DNA from 4 places in the Paenibacillus sp. Leaf72 genome. Region 4 is predicted to be linked to each of the others. Evidence: riboswitches for the same ligand, from Rfam matches in the RefSeq annotation. Region 4 holds a riboswitch; each other region holds the start of a gene.

Region 1 (3,583 bases), on a different contig from region 4:
ATCTGGCGGCAGTGTATCGACTAACGTCGCATTTTTCAAGCTGCCAGGGTTATCATTGCCGGCTTCGCCTTTAATGCCTACCGTATACTCAACCGCTCCGCCAATAATCGGAACTGTGCTGCCAAATCCAGTAGCTTGGCTTTTATAAGCCCACCACTTGTCGTAGGTCGAAGCAGTTGGCGTCGCCGTCGGTGTTGCTGTAGGCGTCGGTGTAGCTACCGGATTCGGGTCCGCGTTAATCGTTACATTCGCCGATGCCGTTGTACTTTCCGCTGAATCAACGAGTGTAATCGTCGCCGTATTCGTCGTAGGCACAACCGAGCTTGAGCCAGTCGGCTTCGCTTTCACGGGAATTTCCAGCTTCACCGAAGTACCGGAAGGCAATGGATGTGCATTGACGGTTAGAGTTTGGCCATTTTTCGTATCCCAGCCTCCATCCTCCCAGCCATCTACAATTTCAAATTGTGCCGGTACTGTATCAACAATCGTTACATTCTTACCGACATGAGTCGCTCCATCTGCCTGATACAAGATCGTATACTTGAAGGTATCTCCTACATTAACAGTGCTCACACTGGCTGTCTTTGTAAAAGTCAGCCCTGTAATCGGTCCTGCTGCCTGTACCGGTGCTGCGAATGGCTGTAATGCAGCTTGCAGCAGCAAAACGAGCAGCATGATCCAGGAAATCTTGTGCCTGATCGCTCTCTGTCTACTTGCGGGCATCTCATCAATCCTCTCTTTTTCTCTATCTCCTCTAGTTTCTCTCTTGTTGTGAATACCGATAATGCCTAGTACAAAAACATTACCTTACAAATACCACGTCATTTTCCATCCTCTTCCTCCTTGTATTCAAATAAGAAAATTATATCCAGCCCAACTGTACAAAAACTTTACAAGCCTCCCCTTTATCCGTCAGCTAAATAACTGCAAAAAAGCTTCGTCCATCCGATGAAGGATAGACGAAGCTTCTGTGTGTACCTATTGAGTTATATGTGTTTATTTCCGTTTAATAAACTTTAGCAGCCGTATAACGCGAGCTGTCTTTAATCATTTTGCCCGCTTTCTTGCTGTTCTTCAGGCCAGCATCAAGCGTCGTATCGATCGTGATCCATTTGCCGTCCAAATATACTTCATTCCAGGCGTGATAATTTGATACATCAGACGCTTTGCCCGTCACCATCTTGGCCGGAATGTCCAAGCTGCGAAGCATGCCTGCCATTAATGCAGCGTAGCCGTAGCAAATATCTTTCTGCGAACTAAAGGTACGATCGATTTGAGGCAAATAATCGTTGGTCACCTTAGCCGCAAGCTGATGATCGTAAGAAATATTCGCTACAATATAATTGTAAACCGCCGTTACCTTCTCGGTATCCGTCTTTGCTCCCTTAGTCAGTTCCAATGCTTTCTTAACCGCTTTGCTGTTGCTGCTCCAATCAATATTTTGAATGGAGTTCAAATAGACGAGGCTGCTGTCACTCAAATTCAAGGTAACTTTGCCTGTATGAACTGCTCTATATTTTTTGGTACCACTTACGTTTTCCAATAATGAAATCGTATAATCTCCATTGCCCAGTTGAAGCGCAAACCATTCTTCTGTCTGGTTTGTCCGGAGCGCATACGTATAATTTTTGCCGTCTTTGGCTACAACCAGCCTTGTATCTACGCCTGACTTGACCTCATAACGAATGCCGATGCTTCCTTTATCCACATTGGATTCGTCGAGCCAGCTTGTCCCAGCTGCCGCTGCCACTTGAGCAGTTGCTTGAGGGAACACGGACAGAATCAACGCCAGCAAAATCATAACCGTTAAACTTTTGCGCATAAAAAAAACTCCCTTCGGTGGCTAGGCTGCCATCTAATAATAGAGAAGGCCCTTTAGCTTTGCGTCCCTGCCTTTCGACAGGTTTGCCGTTATCGTGTAAAGTTTTGTAAGTGGTGTTAGGTAGAAAAACTACCTTATATTAAACTATGATTATCTCTAGTATATACCCATTATTTGCAATAAACAATACGTTAAATCTTTTTTATTTCCAGGCTGAGGCTTGTATTTTCTGGTTTTTCTTCATCCATCTCCGCTTTAACCGTTTCATAAAAGGCTCTTCCTTCCGCTCTTTAAGCATGCCCTTTACGTCTCTAAGCAGGAGCATATACCGCATTTCATCTTCGTGCTTCAAGCTTTGAAATTCTTTCAAATGTTCTGCGCCCATCTCGCTTCAACTCCATCATGCGTTTTATCAATCCTATGTCGGTTGATAAAATTCCGATACCCGAAACAGCGTTTAGCTGCTTTTGACCGTGTAAAACTTTTGGAATCTCCAAAACTTCCTTGGTCCTGTCGACAAATAAAGCCACGCAAAAAAATCACGAATACCATCATCTACGATTCCCTCATTGTACCGATAAAGCTGACGCTGGTAGTTCAGGCGGCATATTTCCACCCCGTCCCACCAAAAAGAAAACGTGTTCCGCTTATCATCATGCTCCAGAGTAATCATAAATTTCCCTTCCGAAAGCTGAAAATACTGCTTGTCATAAAAAAACAAAGGCCCCTCAGAAGTAGCTGTAATGCCAATAAAATGACCTCTATGATGGGTATAAAAGCCACGAACGATGGTGTAATCGGTCATTTGATTCAAATTCAGCTGTCGTAGGTGCTGGGCTCCCTCGCTTATACAGCAAGCCAGCTCAGGATAGCGAAAATGGCGAATGACATTCATTTGCCGCTTCTCGGTTATCATCATCTTCTTCAACCATTCCTTTGGACATGCTATTTTTTTGAAAATGAAGCTCGTAAAGCTTGTCCGTCTCCATTTTCACCTACTCCTCCATTATAAATAGGGCAACTCTACAATTTCTCGACAAAATCTCTGTTTAATCTCGCAAAACTTACAAAATAATAGGCCGCATAGAATATTGAATTTTTATTCCTTCAACAGTATGATAATTCAAAGGAATACTCAGAAAGGACTGCAGCCCTTTGGAAGAACAAAAACTTTGGACTAGAAGCGACGGATTTACAATTAGCACAAATAAAGCTTATTTGGATATTGAAACGATTTATAAATTTCTAAACGAGGAATCTTATTGGGCAAACGGAATTGACAAAGAACTTGTACAAGCAGCCATTGAACACTCCATTTTGTGCTACGGCATTTATCAGGGGAATCCGCTTAAGGAACAAGCGAAGCTAGTTGGTTTTGCGCGAGTTGTCACCGACCTTGTCCGCTTTTCCTGGTTAGGGGATGTATTTGTTATACCCGAGTTTCGAGGTATAGGACTTAGCAAGTGGCTATTAGAAACCATATTGGAGCACCCCAAACTAAAAGGAACAAGCTTTAATCTAGGTACAAAAGATGCTCAGACTTTATATGCCAAGTATGGTTTTAAGCCTCTCGAGCAAGTAGAAAGAAGAATGGCACGGCCATTGGATTGGAGAGCTATTTATGAGGGCTATGGTTTAAAAAGTCAATAGCACTCGCTTGCCCCTCCAATTATTTACCATTTTGTTTCCTTCACCAGTCTACAAACCATTAACGCCGCTTTTCCAATCTTTGTACCATTCTGTAATGTATGCGCTTGGCTG
Region 2 (3,583 bases), on a different contig from region 4:
AATACACTGCTTTGATTTTCCAGACCATTAAACATTTCGCTAGCCGTCACCGATGCCTGCTTCGTCGTTTCTATCACTTCCGAGAAGCTGCTCAAGCTTTGGCTGCTGTCGGCAAAATCGTTCTGAATAAGCTTAAGCTCCTTCGTAATATCTTTGGAAATGATATCGGTCTGGCTCGACAGCTTGCGAATTTCCTCCGCTACTACAGCAAAGCCTCTGCCATGCTCGCCTGCACGCGCCGATTCAATCGAAGCATTCAGCGACAATAAATTCGTCTGTGTGTTCAAATCCTGAATGCCGCCCAAAAACTTCGTTACATTATTGTAGCGCTCATTGATTTGGTCGAAGGACTCGGTAACTCGGGCAAATTGCTGCACCGTCTGATTCACCATCTGCACAACGCCCTTCATATCGGTGGAGCCTATACGCGATGACTCTCTCATTTCTTTCATGTCGCGATTAATATATTCGGTTGAAGCCGCAATTTGCTGCGAGCTTGCCGATATTTGCTCCGTTACGGCCGAGATCGAAGTTGCATCATCATACTGGGTCATCAAAATCGTTTTGCCGTTGCCAATCTCTTCCTTCACCTGCTCGGAAGCGTTCTGATTGCGAACAATCATATCGCCCATATTGCGCGAGGCTTGCAGAACAACCGTGCTTACATCCATAGTCGAACGAAGGGTGTCACGAAGCTCACTTCCCATTTGCGCCAGCGAGCGGTCAATTTGACCAAATTCATCTTGGCGATCCAGCTTCTCATCATAGGTGAAATCGTTATTTTGATAAGCGGTAATACGCTTCATTAAACCAACGATGCCTTTTTTTACATTCCGGCTTAACGAATACGACATGAGGAACGGCAGTACTGCCAGCAAAACAATATTGATGATAATAATCGTATTGGCAGCTGCAATACTTTTATTTAATGTCTCCTGTGTAGCGACCGTATCCACTTCGAGCCAATTTTCTACCGTTTCATTCGCAAAGCTGAGAACAATCGTATATGTACTGACAAGCTGTTTGACCTTGGCGGAGCGGTCTTCAATGGTTAGCAGGCTGTGATTGCCGTTTTCTTTATTAAGCTGCTCCAGTGCAAGGCCAAACACATTGCCTTGGTTCGAATAGGCGGTGCCGTTATCCCCGTGAGGATATTTTTCATCCAGGTACGCTAGTGTAACCTTCAATTTTTCTACCCGCTCGGGCATCGACTTAAGTGCCAAGTTGATTCCATCGTCGCCGGTGCTGCCGTTTTCTACGGCATCAATCATCGAAAGCAGCGTGCGCAGCATCGAATCCGATATCCCTTGATATTCTTTTTTGGCCTCCTGAAGCTCATTTGAAGCTTTCACTGCACTTCTAACCGAAGCATTTTGCATAAAAATCCACCCGCCAGCGACGACGTTGAACAAGGTGATTAATGAAGTGATAAACAACAGCTTCGTTGTAACCTTTTGTTTCTTCAAGAAATCAGAAATCCTTGATGTCCATTTTAACCATTTTGCCTCTCTCAATCGGTTAATCATCATTTTCTCTCCATCTCTCCTATTACACTGAAAAAACAAAAGCTATCCAATCACCGCGACGAATTGAACAGCTGAATCAGCCTATAGTCCTGTACCGGTGGTTTGGCTGCCATAGTTCAATACCTTAGGCCCATAACTTTGCGCCCCTATCTTTCAATAAGTTTGCCTTTTTCAGTATGTAATTTTCTATTTATTTCGACACTTTTAAAGTATAATTTAGGAAAACCTTTTTGTAAATTATAAAAAGCGAGATTATCTGACATGATACTTTGAAACTAGTGCCTAACAACGTTATAATATTAGCGAATGCTAGCTATTAATGAGATTTTAGGGGGGACAAGATGGATTTTCGACTAGATTTAATTGAGGATAAAATCGAATTTTTTGAGGCTTTTGACTTACGTACGCTCGAAAAGCACATTGACCAGCAAATTGAAGCGAATAAAGCACTGCTATTACAAGTTCATGCGATTAGTCATCATGCGGTGTTTCATCCCGATCGCGGGAAAATGCTGTACAGCGCAGTCGTTCATTTTAAAGTTAAAAAATAGGCCAATTCGGGCATTTGAACGCTGCCCGAATTTTTTTCAAAAAAATTTAAAAAAGGTATTGCATCCTCCTAAAGTTCTGTGGCATAATACATCTTGTGTCCGATACATAACCGCGCCGTTGTAGCTCAATTGGTAGAGCAACTGACTTGTAATCAGTAGGTTGGGGGTTCAAGTCCTCTCGACGGCACCATTTTTTTCCCGGGACGTAGCTCAGCTTGGTAGAGCACCTGGTTTGGGACCAGGGGGTCGCATGTTCAAATCGTGTCGTCCCGATATTTTATAAGTTGTTTCAAGCAGGCCCTCTAACTTAGAAGGGTTTTTTATTTTTTTCATTAAAAATAAACCGCGCTTAGCTGGAAGTTTTGCTGCCCCCGCTAAGCGCGGCTTTTCTTTTGCCCCAATAGATTCATTAATGATGCTGCCGAATCATCGCCTCTGCGGTGAGCAGCCCTGACATGGCAACCATCGGCGTTCCCCCGCCGGGATGGGTCGTTCCGCCCGCAAACCATAGTCCGCGCAAATCCGCACGATTGGACGGCCGCAAAAACGTCTGCTTTGCTGAATTCGAGGAAATGCCATAGATGGCGCCGCGAAATGCCGACGTATCCCGCTCCAAATCCTCCGGTGTATACAAAGCAAGCTGCTCTGCTTCCCGATCCAGTCCCTCCAAGCCATAGGCAGCCAGCTGCTTCAACAGACGGCCCTGATAGCGCTCCGCCTCCCGCTCCCAGCTCCAAGCGTCCGACGTATACGGGGCATTCGCCAAAATAAACAGGTTGCTGCCTCCTTCCGGCGCCAGTTCCTGTTCCATATAGGCGGAACAGCATACATAAATCGCAGGATCGGCAGGAGCCTCGCGGCGCGCGAAAATCGCCGAAAATTCCTCCCCATACCTTTCCGGATAAAATACAGTATGATGCAGCAGCTTATCGTAACGTCTGCGTATGCCTGCAAGAGTGACAAAGCCGGACAGAGAAGGCTCGTAAGTTGAAATATGGCGATTCGTCATGGCAGGCCGCAGCTGCTCGCCGAGCAAATCGCGGCATACGGACAGCACATCTCCGTTCGCGAGCACCAGATCGGCTGGCACAAAACCGCATTCCGTCTCTACTCCGCTTACGCCGCCGCCTTTTGCAGCAATGCGCTGCACACGCACCGAGGTGCGTATTTCCGCCCCCATTTCCTCCGCAAGCTGGCGCAGACCTTCAACGATGCTGTAGGTGCCGCCTCGAACACCAAAAACGCCAAGCTCTGTCTCGACATGCGGCAGCATCGCGAAGATTGCTGGCGCCCGATCAGGAGCTGATCCGACATAGGTCGCATAACGTCCAAACAAGGCCAGTGTGTTGGGATGGCGAAAATAGCGGCGCAGCAGCATAGCGGCAGCAAGTCCTCCCGGTCCGGCGCCTACAACAGCAACATGCCTGGTCTTCATTTATAGTCTCTTCCTTCCCATGCTAGAATCAGCTTTCTATAAATGCCCGTCATAGACGGCTCGATCCGCAA
Region 3 (3,583 bases), on a different contig from region 4:
AGCGCGCAATTTTTCTACAAACTAATGATTAAGCTTGGTGTAAACGTCGTTTATAATCATGCGGATTACCGGATGATGAGCAAGAAGATCGTTGATAAGCTGGAGGAGTACCAGGAGGTCAATCTATTCCTGCGTGGCATTATTCCTACCATCGGCTTCAAATCCGACAGTGTGTACTACGATCGTCTGGAGCGAACCGCCGGCGAATCGAAATACCCGTTGAAAAAAATGCTTATCTTCGCATGGGAGGGCATTACCTCCTTTAGCGTATCTCCTATCCGCGCAGTGTCGGTTGTCGGCTTTTTTATGTCGGTCATGAGCCTCGTGTTCGCCCTTTATGTATTCGTCAGGCATTTGCAGGGAAACACGGTATCCGGCTGGAGCTCGATGATTCTTTCGATTTGGTTCATTGGCGGCATTCAGCTGCTGTGCATTGGACTAATTGGCGAATATATCGGCAAAATTTACATTGAAACGAAGAAACGCCCGAAATACTTCGTGGAAACCGTGCTGCATAACGTTGTGCCAGCGGAAACGAAATCGCAGCAATTACAAGAGACGAGGTGACGAATGGAATCGCTGCTGCTTAAAGCAAAATCGAATACGCAAGTTTTGATCTTCCTGCTCTCCTTGTTTGTCATTACGAGAATATTGCTTTATTTTGCAGGCTTTCTCGGCATGAATCTGTTTCCGAACTATCAAATTCCGCCGGACTATACGGTCGTGCAGGGGCATGATTTCACATCGAGCCAGCTCTCGATCCAGACGGATATTTCACAGCTGAAGAAGCCGAGCTTCGAGGATCTAAGGAAATTTGACAGCGTATGGTACTTGGGAATTGCCGAAAATGGCTATGATACGTATAACATCAACGAATCGCATCCTAGTGCAAATTGGGTGTTTTTCCCTTTATACCCTTTGTTAGTCTTTTTGGTGGAGTCTATTTCTAAATACGATGCGACAGTCGTGGGATCGGTTTTATCGAATTTGTTTTTGCTCGTATCACTTTTTTATTTTTATGGCATTTGTTTAAAAAGAGGACTGAAACAGGAGCACGCTCAAGTCGCGGTGCTGCTGCTGCTCATTTTTCCGACCGCCATCTTCTATGCCGTGCCTTATACAGAGAGCCTGTTCCTCATGCTGTCGCTAATGACCGTCTATTATGCGATGCAAAAACGATATTTTCTCGCGTTTCTGTTCGGGGGCTTGTCCGCTGTGACGCGCAATTTGGGCTTCGTCAACTTGTTTTTCGTTGTGGGTACGCTGTTGATCGAACACAGGCTGTACCGTTTCAAGTGGAAGGACACGAAGTATTTAGGCTATGCAATCATTTCGGCGCTGCCGCTAGCCGGTTATCTGTTGTACATGAAATGGCTTACTGGCGATATGCTGGCTCCGATTACCGAGCAAAGCATCAACTGGTATCGCAAGACGGTTGCTCCGTTCTCGAACTATATTCATTTTATCCAAAAGCCTTATTTCTCAGGAAATGGCGGCTGGGAAAATGGCCTGCTTGCCTTTATTATCGCGAATGCCGTCCTCGTCATTTTTGCTGCCTTTCTTATTATGCGCTGGAAAGATATTCGCCGTAATGCTCATGAATGGCTGTTTTTTGCCTATGGATTGCTGCTTATGCTCATTCCGTTCGCCAGCGCCGAATTTTTGCAGAGCATTCCACGTTATGTCATGGTGGCGTTCCCCTTCTACATTTATTTTGCGGATGTGCTGAAAAATAATAAGGCGCTGCAAATGTTTTATTTCATGATGTTTTTCCTGCTTCATATTGTGTATGCGATTTGCTACTTTAATGGATATTTTTTCGTTGTATAAATTTATGAAAAAATAAATTGACGAAATTTGCGCTTAAGGTGTACAATAGCACCATATTACTTTAGCTCGTACTTTATACCTAGATCGTTTAACGAAAAGGCAAACTCAGGGAAACCTGATGTGCGCAAAGCTACAGGGGCTTCATTCCTAACGGAATATGCTCGCCAGCTACCGAATTCAACATCGATTCTTCCTTTATTAATCAAGGTAGACTTTGTTCTTTCGGGAGCAGGGACTATCTTTTTTTTATTGCTTACACGAAAAGGCAAACTCAGGGAAACCTGATGTGCGCAAAGCTATAGGGGCTTCATCCTTAAACAGGATATGCTCGCCAGCTGCCGAAGCCCGACATAGCCTCCTTTGCCTGATGAAGGTGCGGCGTGTTCTTCGGACCACGACCATCATTCGCTCGGGGGAGGAACTTACTATGAAAACTACAAAATTCGCTCTTACACTCCTTATGCTCGCTTCGACATTACTCTGGGCACTCCCTGCTAGCGCGCAAACCAACTTTTACAACGGAGCATGGATCGGCACTTGGCCGAACCAAAGCTTGAACAACATCGCTGCCTACGAGCAACTAATCGGTGGACACCAAGATGTTGTACATACTTTTGTCAACTCGAACCAAGGGATTAATGAATGGAAGGGCTTTATGGACTATGTAAATAATAATGGTTCGATTAACCTACTTACCCTTGAGTTTAAAAATAAAAATTACAAAGAATATTCGACTGCTGATATTAATAGAGGCGTAGTAGACGCTTACCTGAAACAAACGGCAAAACAACTGGTTAACTGGCAAGCAGCTAACAAAAACCCTGAAATTTGGCTTCGCATTTTCCACGAAGGCAATGGCAACTGGTACGGCTGGGGCGTTGGCGACAGCACAGTTAACACAAACGAGACTTACAAAGCGGCATTCCAACGTGTCGTTACGATTTTCAGAGAGCAAGGCGCAACGAATGTGAAATTCATGTACAACGTAAACGCTGAAAATGTTGGCAAAAACGCATCGTTTACAGCTATGTACCCAGGCGATGCTTACGTAGACCTGCTTTCGATCGATGGCTACAACTTTGGAACGAAAGAATCGTGGAGCTCGTGGAGAAGCTTTAACGACGTATTCTACGCTTCGTACCAAGCGCTGACAAGCATTTCGAGCAAGCCGATCATTATCGCTGAAACTGGCACAACAGAAAGCGGCGGCAGCAAAAACGAATGGGTTATTGATGCGATGAATCAAGTGCAATCGCCAGCGTACAGCCAAATTAAAGGCTTGATCTGGTTCAACGAGAACAAAGAGCTGGACTGGCATATCGATTCGTCGGCTGATAGCCTGAGCGCTTACCAAACGCTGCAAAAAACGCTTTAAAAGATTAGACGGGGCTAGTCGTCAAGTCCTGGTCTCAACTCTATCAAACACTGGCTGATATAATACTAAATAGGTATTCTGAGAAAACTCTAATTTCGCGTAAACCGCGTAAAATTAGAGTTTTTTCGCTTTTTTTCTACACTTTTGCCAATAAGATTACAATGTTAAGAAGAAAAATTAACTTTTAAAGGGGCAAGGATTGTGATAAGATAACTTTGAATTTGAGCCTTAGCCGCCAAAAATATCATATTTCCGGCCGATTTAACAAATATCGACAGCGAAATTAGACAGTATAGTCAATCCATGTTGTAGATTAGTCAGAAAAGGAATGGAATTATGGCGAATAAATAGAGCGCAAAGGATTGGGGTTATTTGAAA
Region 4 (3,583 bases):
GGCCCACCATACTCTCCACACCGCTAATCTCAGCGGGACGACCCGATACAACTGCTCCAAACAACACATCGCTGCTGCGCTGATAACGGCTAAGCAGTATAGCCCAAACGGCTTGAATCGCCGTGCTTAACGTAACCTGCTGCTCTCTTGCCAATCTAGAGAAAGCCTCACTGTCTTCCTCTCCAAGCTTAAAATGAAGCTCGCCTGACGAATAGCCTTCCTTATGGCGTCTGCTGCGCTGCTCGGCGAAAGACTCCTGCCCTTCAAATTCAGCTAAATAGCTCGACCAAAAGACAAGCGAAGCCTCCTTATCCTGCTTGCCAAGCCAGTTGATATATTCCTTATATGGTTTCGAGACGGGCAGCTCGTATGGCTTATGATTCAGCAAGGCGCTGTATATCTGAAACAGCTCCTTTACAATAATACCAAAGCACCAGCCGTCCAGCATGATGTGGTGATAGCTCCATATCCATTCATACGTGTCCTCAGCTGTCTTAAAAACGGTCGTCCGCATTAAAATATCTTTGGACAGATCAAATACCAGCATTTTATCCTGCTGCTTGAAGGCAGCAAGCTGTCGCTGCTGCTCCTCACGCGGCTGATCACATAGATCAATTTCCTGAACGCGGAACGCTCGCTGCTTGAATACAACTTGAACCGGCCGGTTGATTTTCTCGTGCAGGAATACGGTACGAAAAATATCGTACCGATCCATCAACACGTTCATGCTTTGTTCCAGCAACTCTTTGCGAAAAGAGCCTTTCACCGAAATGGCCAGCTGTTCCATATAATAGCTCTGTCCGGGGTGCAGAAGCGTGTGAAACAGCATGCCCTCCTGCATAGGCGATAAAAAATATATATCTTGTACTTGCTCCTTCTGAAAAGTAATCCCGTTCACCTGTGCTTGGCCTCCTTCTATCCATTCCGCAGCAAGTTAAACTGCGCGCTAATTCATTCTCTTAGCCAAACTTCTCTGCCAGCATGTCAAAAATATCTCCGACCTCTTCGAGCTGCAATTCGCTCGCCGTAAAGTCGCTAGGTGTGAAATCTCTGTCTGTCTTGGCTGTACAATGCTGAATTAATACAAGCAAATGATGGTGGAAGCGATCCATCAGCTGATCTATCGTAGCTCGCAAATATTGCTTTTTATTGTAGGCGCAAGACACAACGAGGCGTTCGCCTCTTACCATACCGCTTAAGCTGAGCGCATACAGCGCTTCAGATTCCGGGCTTGTTTGCGCGCCCATATCGTATACGGATGGTGAAAGCAAGTCTGTTTGCACCTCGCTGTCGAATTGCCCCAAATAGTTGAAGCTGATTTCCGGTTTGAATGAGAAGGTGAGCCCTGCTTTATGCTCATCAGCTGCCAAATATCGCAGCAGGCCATAACCGATTCCCTTATTGGGAATATGGCGCAAATCTTCTTTCACCCGTTTTATTTGATAGGCTAAATCGTCCGTATAGCTCATGTCGAGCACAACCGGATATTGGGAGGTAAACCAGCCTACCGTTCGTGATACGTTAATAGCTACAGCTACCGGCATAATCACCTCCAGCTTGACTACTGAATCGGCTGGTTTGCCATTTTGCTGGACAACGGTTTTGTTCCCTTCCTGCTGCAATCCATTCCCTCATGCGATCTAAGCTTGAGAAAACCGCTCAAATTGGCAATACTCGTTCCGAGGTAAAACTGCTCGGTATACCAAATTCGTTTTTGCGCATGTGTTAATGGATAATAAAAACGTTTCATCAAATTACCCCCAATAACTTGTTTTGATAAATAAAAAACTGCCCGGATTTTGGACAGTCTGCTCCCATTTTCCAGCAACCTGTCAACCGTAGCATCGTCTGATGCTTTAGGCCATGGCTTTGCGTCCCTATGTTTCCATAGGTATGCCTTTATCCATTTTATGTTTGTTTTATTCCATTCCTAATCTATAAACAATCCGTTCATCAAATAGTTACGTTTTTTACATTTTTTTATATTTTCATTCGACAAAAAGTTTTTGGGAGAGGGGTCCTATTAATATGAAGAGAATGAAAGTCTATGGGAGGAGACGAAACTTGGATAGACTAGAACGAAATAATCCTGCGCAGATTTATCTTCCTTGATACGTAACGCTATGAAAATTTTAAAACAAAAAAGCCGCCATTTAGGCGGCATCAGGCTGTCGAGAAGGTCTCGACAGCCATCTTTATAAGCATTCAGTTTAACGCATCACCGCGTTTCTGTGGTATCGATTTTTCCTTTATTGTCTAAAAGGTTCGGCATATGTATTCACAAGATAATGGGCGTCCAGCCATTGATCCGCTTATTCTTTTCAAGATCATCTTTCTGGGCTATTTCTTCAGGTGTCAGCTTTATGGAAAGAGCAGCTGCAGCATCCTCAATATGCGATATTTTTGTAGCACCAACAATAGGTGAGGTTACAGGTTCTTTCTGAAGAGTTTCAGGCTTTTATCAATCTCGCTCATAATGGCCTTTCGAGAAAGTCCGGCACCGTTTGGACCTGCGTGCGCCCATTCAACTTAGTAGCCGGCACGATTTCATCCCGATTTGCATATTCCTTTAAAGCAGGTCCAATAACCGCCTCACTTGATCCGGCTGAATATACATTAGCTGTATCAAAAAAATTGATACCAAGCTCTAGTGCTTTTTTAATAACGGGACGACTGTCTGCTTCATTAATAATCCATTGATGCCCTCCTTGCACGGCTACTCCGAAGCCCATACAGCCCAGACAAATTCGGGATACTTCCAAGCCCGTATTTTCGAGTTTCACATATTCCATTTGATTGTTCCTCCATTTATTCATTATTTTTCAACAAACGTTTTACAAATAAAGTGAACAGCAGCAAGGAAATTGCAACGGACAAAGCGCTGACCGTGAATAACGCCTGATAGCTCATGTACTGGGAAACCCAGCCTAGCACGATCGCACCGAGCCCGATGCCAAGATCATTAGCGGTCGATATCGAGGCGTTGGCAACTCCGATTCGCTCTGGATGGGCCAGACGTATCGTTGCCGCTTGAAGGGCCGGCTGCGCGGAGCCAAACCCGATGCCATATAAAATCGCCGCAACAAGCACACCGACTAAGCCGGTCGACATGCTGAGCACAATCAAGGCGCCAATCGTAATGACAAGGGCTGGTACGATAACAGAAATCTCTCCGTATCGATCCGAAAGTTTTCCCGAAATGGGACGACTGAGTGCCAGTGATGCAGCAAAGGCCAGAAAGAATGCGCCGGAATTGACCTGAATCGACTTAGCGAACAGCGGAACAAATGTTGTAATGCCCCCATACGCGATAAACAGAAAAAAGACGGATGCCGCAATCGGCAAAACCGATTTTTCGAACAATTCTATTTTTCTTACGCCCGTTTTGGGCTGGAAGGGCATTTTTGCTCCTAACGTCAGGAGCAGCGCTATCGCAGAGAGGACGACGGCGATTAAAAACAAAGCGCTGTACGACTGGTTCTCTGTCACCCAGAGCCCGAACATCGGACCGACTGCCATAGCCAAGGTCATGGATGTGCTGAACCATCCCATTCCTTCGCCGCGGCGGCCCGCTGGAATCATG

What was found. A riboswitch is a leader RNA that binds a small molecule or an ion and turns the genes downstream of it on or off. The one in region 4 is predicted to bind cyclic di-GMP.
Region 1: linked by a shared signal. The riboswitch ahead of ASF12_RS32925 (transglutaminase-like domain-containing protein) and the one ahead of ASF12_RS23760 (condensation domain-containing protein) in region 4 are both predicted to bind cyclic di-GMP.
Region 2: linked by a shared signal. The riboswitch ahead of ASF12_RS27850 (methyl-accepting chemotaxis protein) and the one ahead of ASF12_RS23760 (condensation domain-containing protein) in region 4 are both predicted to bind cyclic di-GMP.
Region 3: linked by a shared signal. The riboswitch ahead of ASF12_RS18175 (glycoside hydrolase family 26 protein) and the one ahead of ASF12_RS23760 (condensation domain-containing protein) in region 4 are both predicted to bind cyclic di-GMP.

The regions. Positions count from the first base shown of each region.
Region 1 covers NZ_LMLV01000035.1:368,022-371,604, reverse strand. Annotated here, with positions in the region: gene ASF12_RS32930 (SdrD B-like domain-containing protein) at 1-723, opposite strand, end outside; gene ASF12_RS32925 (transglutaminase-like domain-containing protein) at 1,007-1,822, opposite strand; cyclic di-GMP riboswitch class I at 1,836-1,920, opposite strand; gene ASF12_RS32915 (hypothetical protein) at 2,280-2,741, opposite strand; gene ASF12_RS32910 (GNAT family N-acetyltransferase) at 2,978-3,472, shown strand; gene ASF12_RS32905 (response regulator) at 3,521-3,583, opposite strand, start outside.
Region 2 covers NZ_LMLV01000033.1:111,389-114,971, forward strand. Annotated here, with positions in the region: gene ASF12_RS27850 (methyl-accepting chemotaxis protein) at 1-1,466, opposite strand, end outside; cyclic di-GMP riboswitch class I at 1,620-1,703, opposite strand; gene ASF12_RS27855 (YrzA family protein) at 1,868-2,077, shown strand; tRNA gene ASF12_RS27860 (tRNA-Thr) at 2,192-2,267, shown strand; tRNA gene ASF12_RS27865 (tRNA-Pro) at 2,277-2,350, shown strand; gene ASF12_RS27870 (phytoene desaturase family protein) at 2,487-3,512, opposite strand; gene ASF12_RS27875 (hypothetical protein) at 3,562-3,583, opposite strand, start outside.
Region 3 covers NZ_LMLV01000016.1:7,544-11,126, forward strand. Annotated here, with positions in the region: gene ASF12_RS18165 (glycosyltransferase family 2 protein) at 1-567, shown strand, start outside; gene ASF12_RS18170 (mannosyltransferase family protein) at 571-1,830, shown strand; cyclic di-GMP riboswitch class I at 1,919-2,006, shown strand; cyclic di-GMP riboswitch class I at 2,085-2,173, shown strand; gene ASF12_RS18175 (glycoside hydrolase family 26 protein) at 2,258-3,205, shown strand.
Region 4 covers NZ_LMLV01000031.1:77,655-81,237, reverse strand. Annotated here, with positions in the region: gene ASF12_RS23765 (non-ribosomal peptide synthetase) at 1-898, opposite strand, end outside; partial or broken gene ASF12_RS23760 (condensation domain-containing protein) at 960-1,526, opposite strand; cyclic di-GMP riboswitch class I at 1,821-1,908, opposite strand; partial or broken gene ASF12_RS23755 (aldo/keto reductase) at 2,449-2,792, opposite strand; gene ASF12_RS23750 (MFS transporter) at 2,809-3,583, opposite strand, start outside.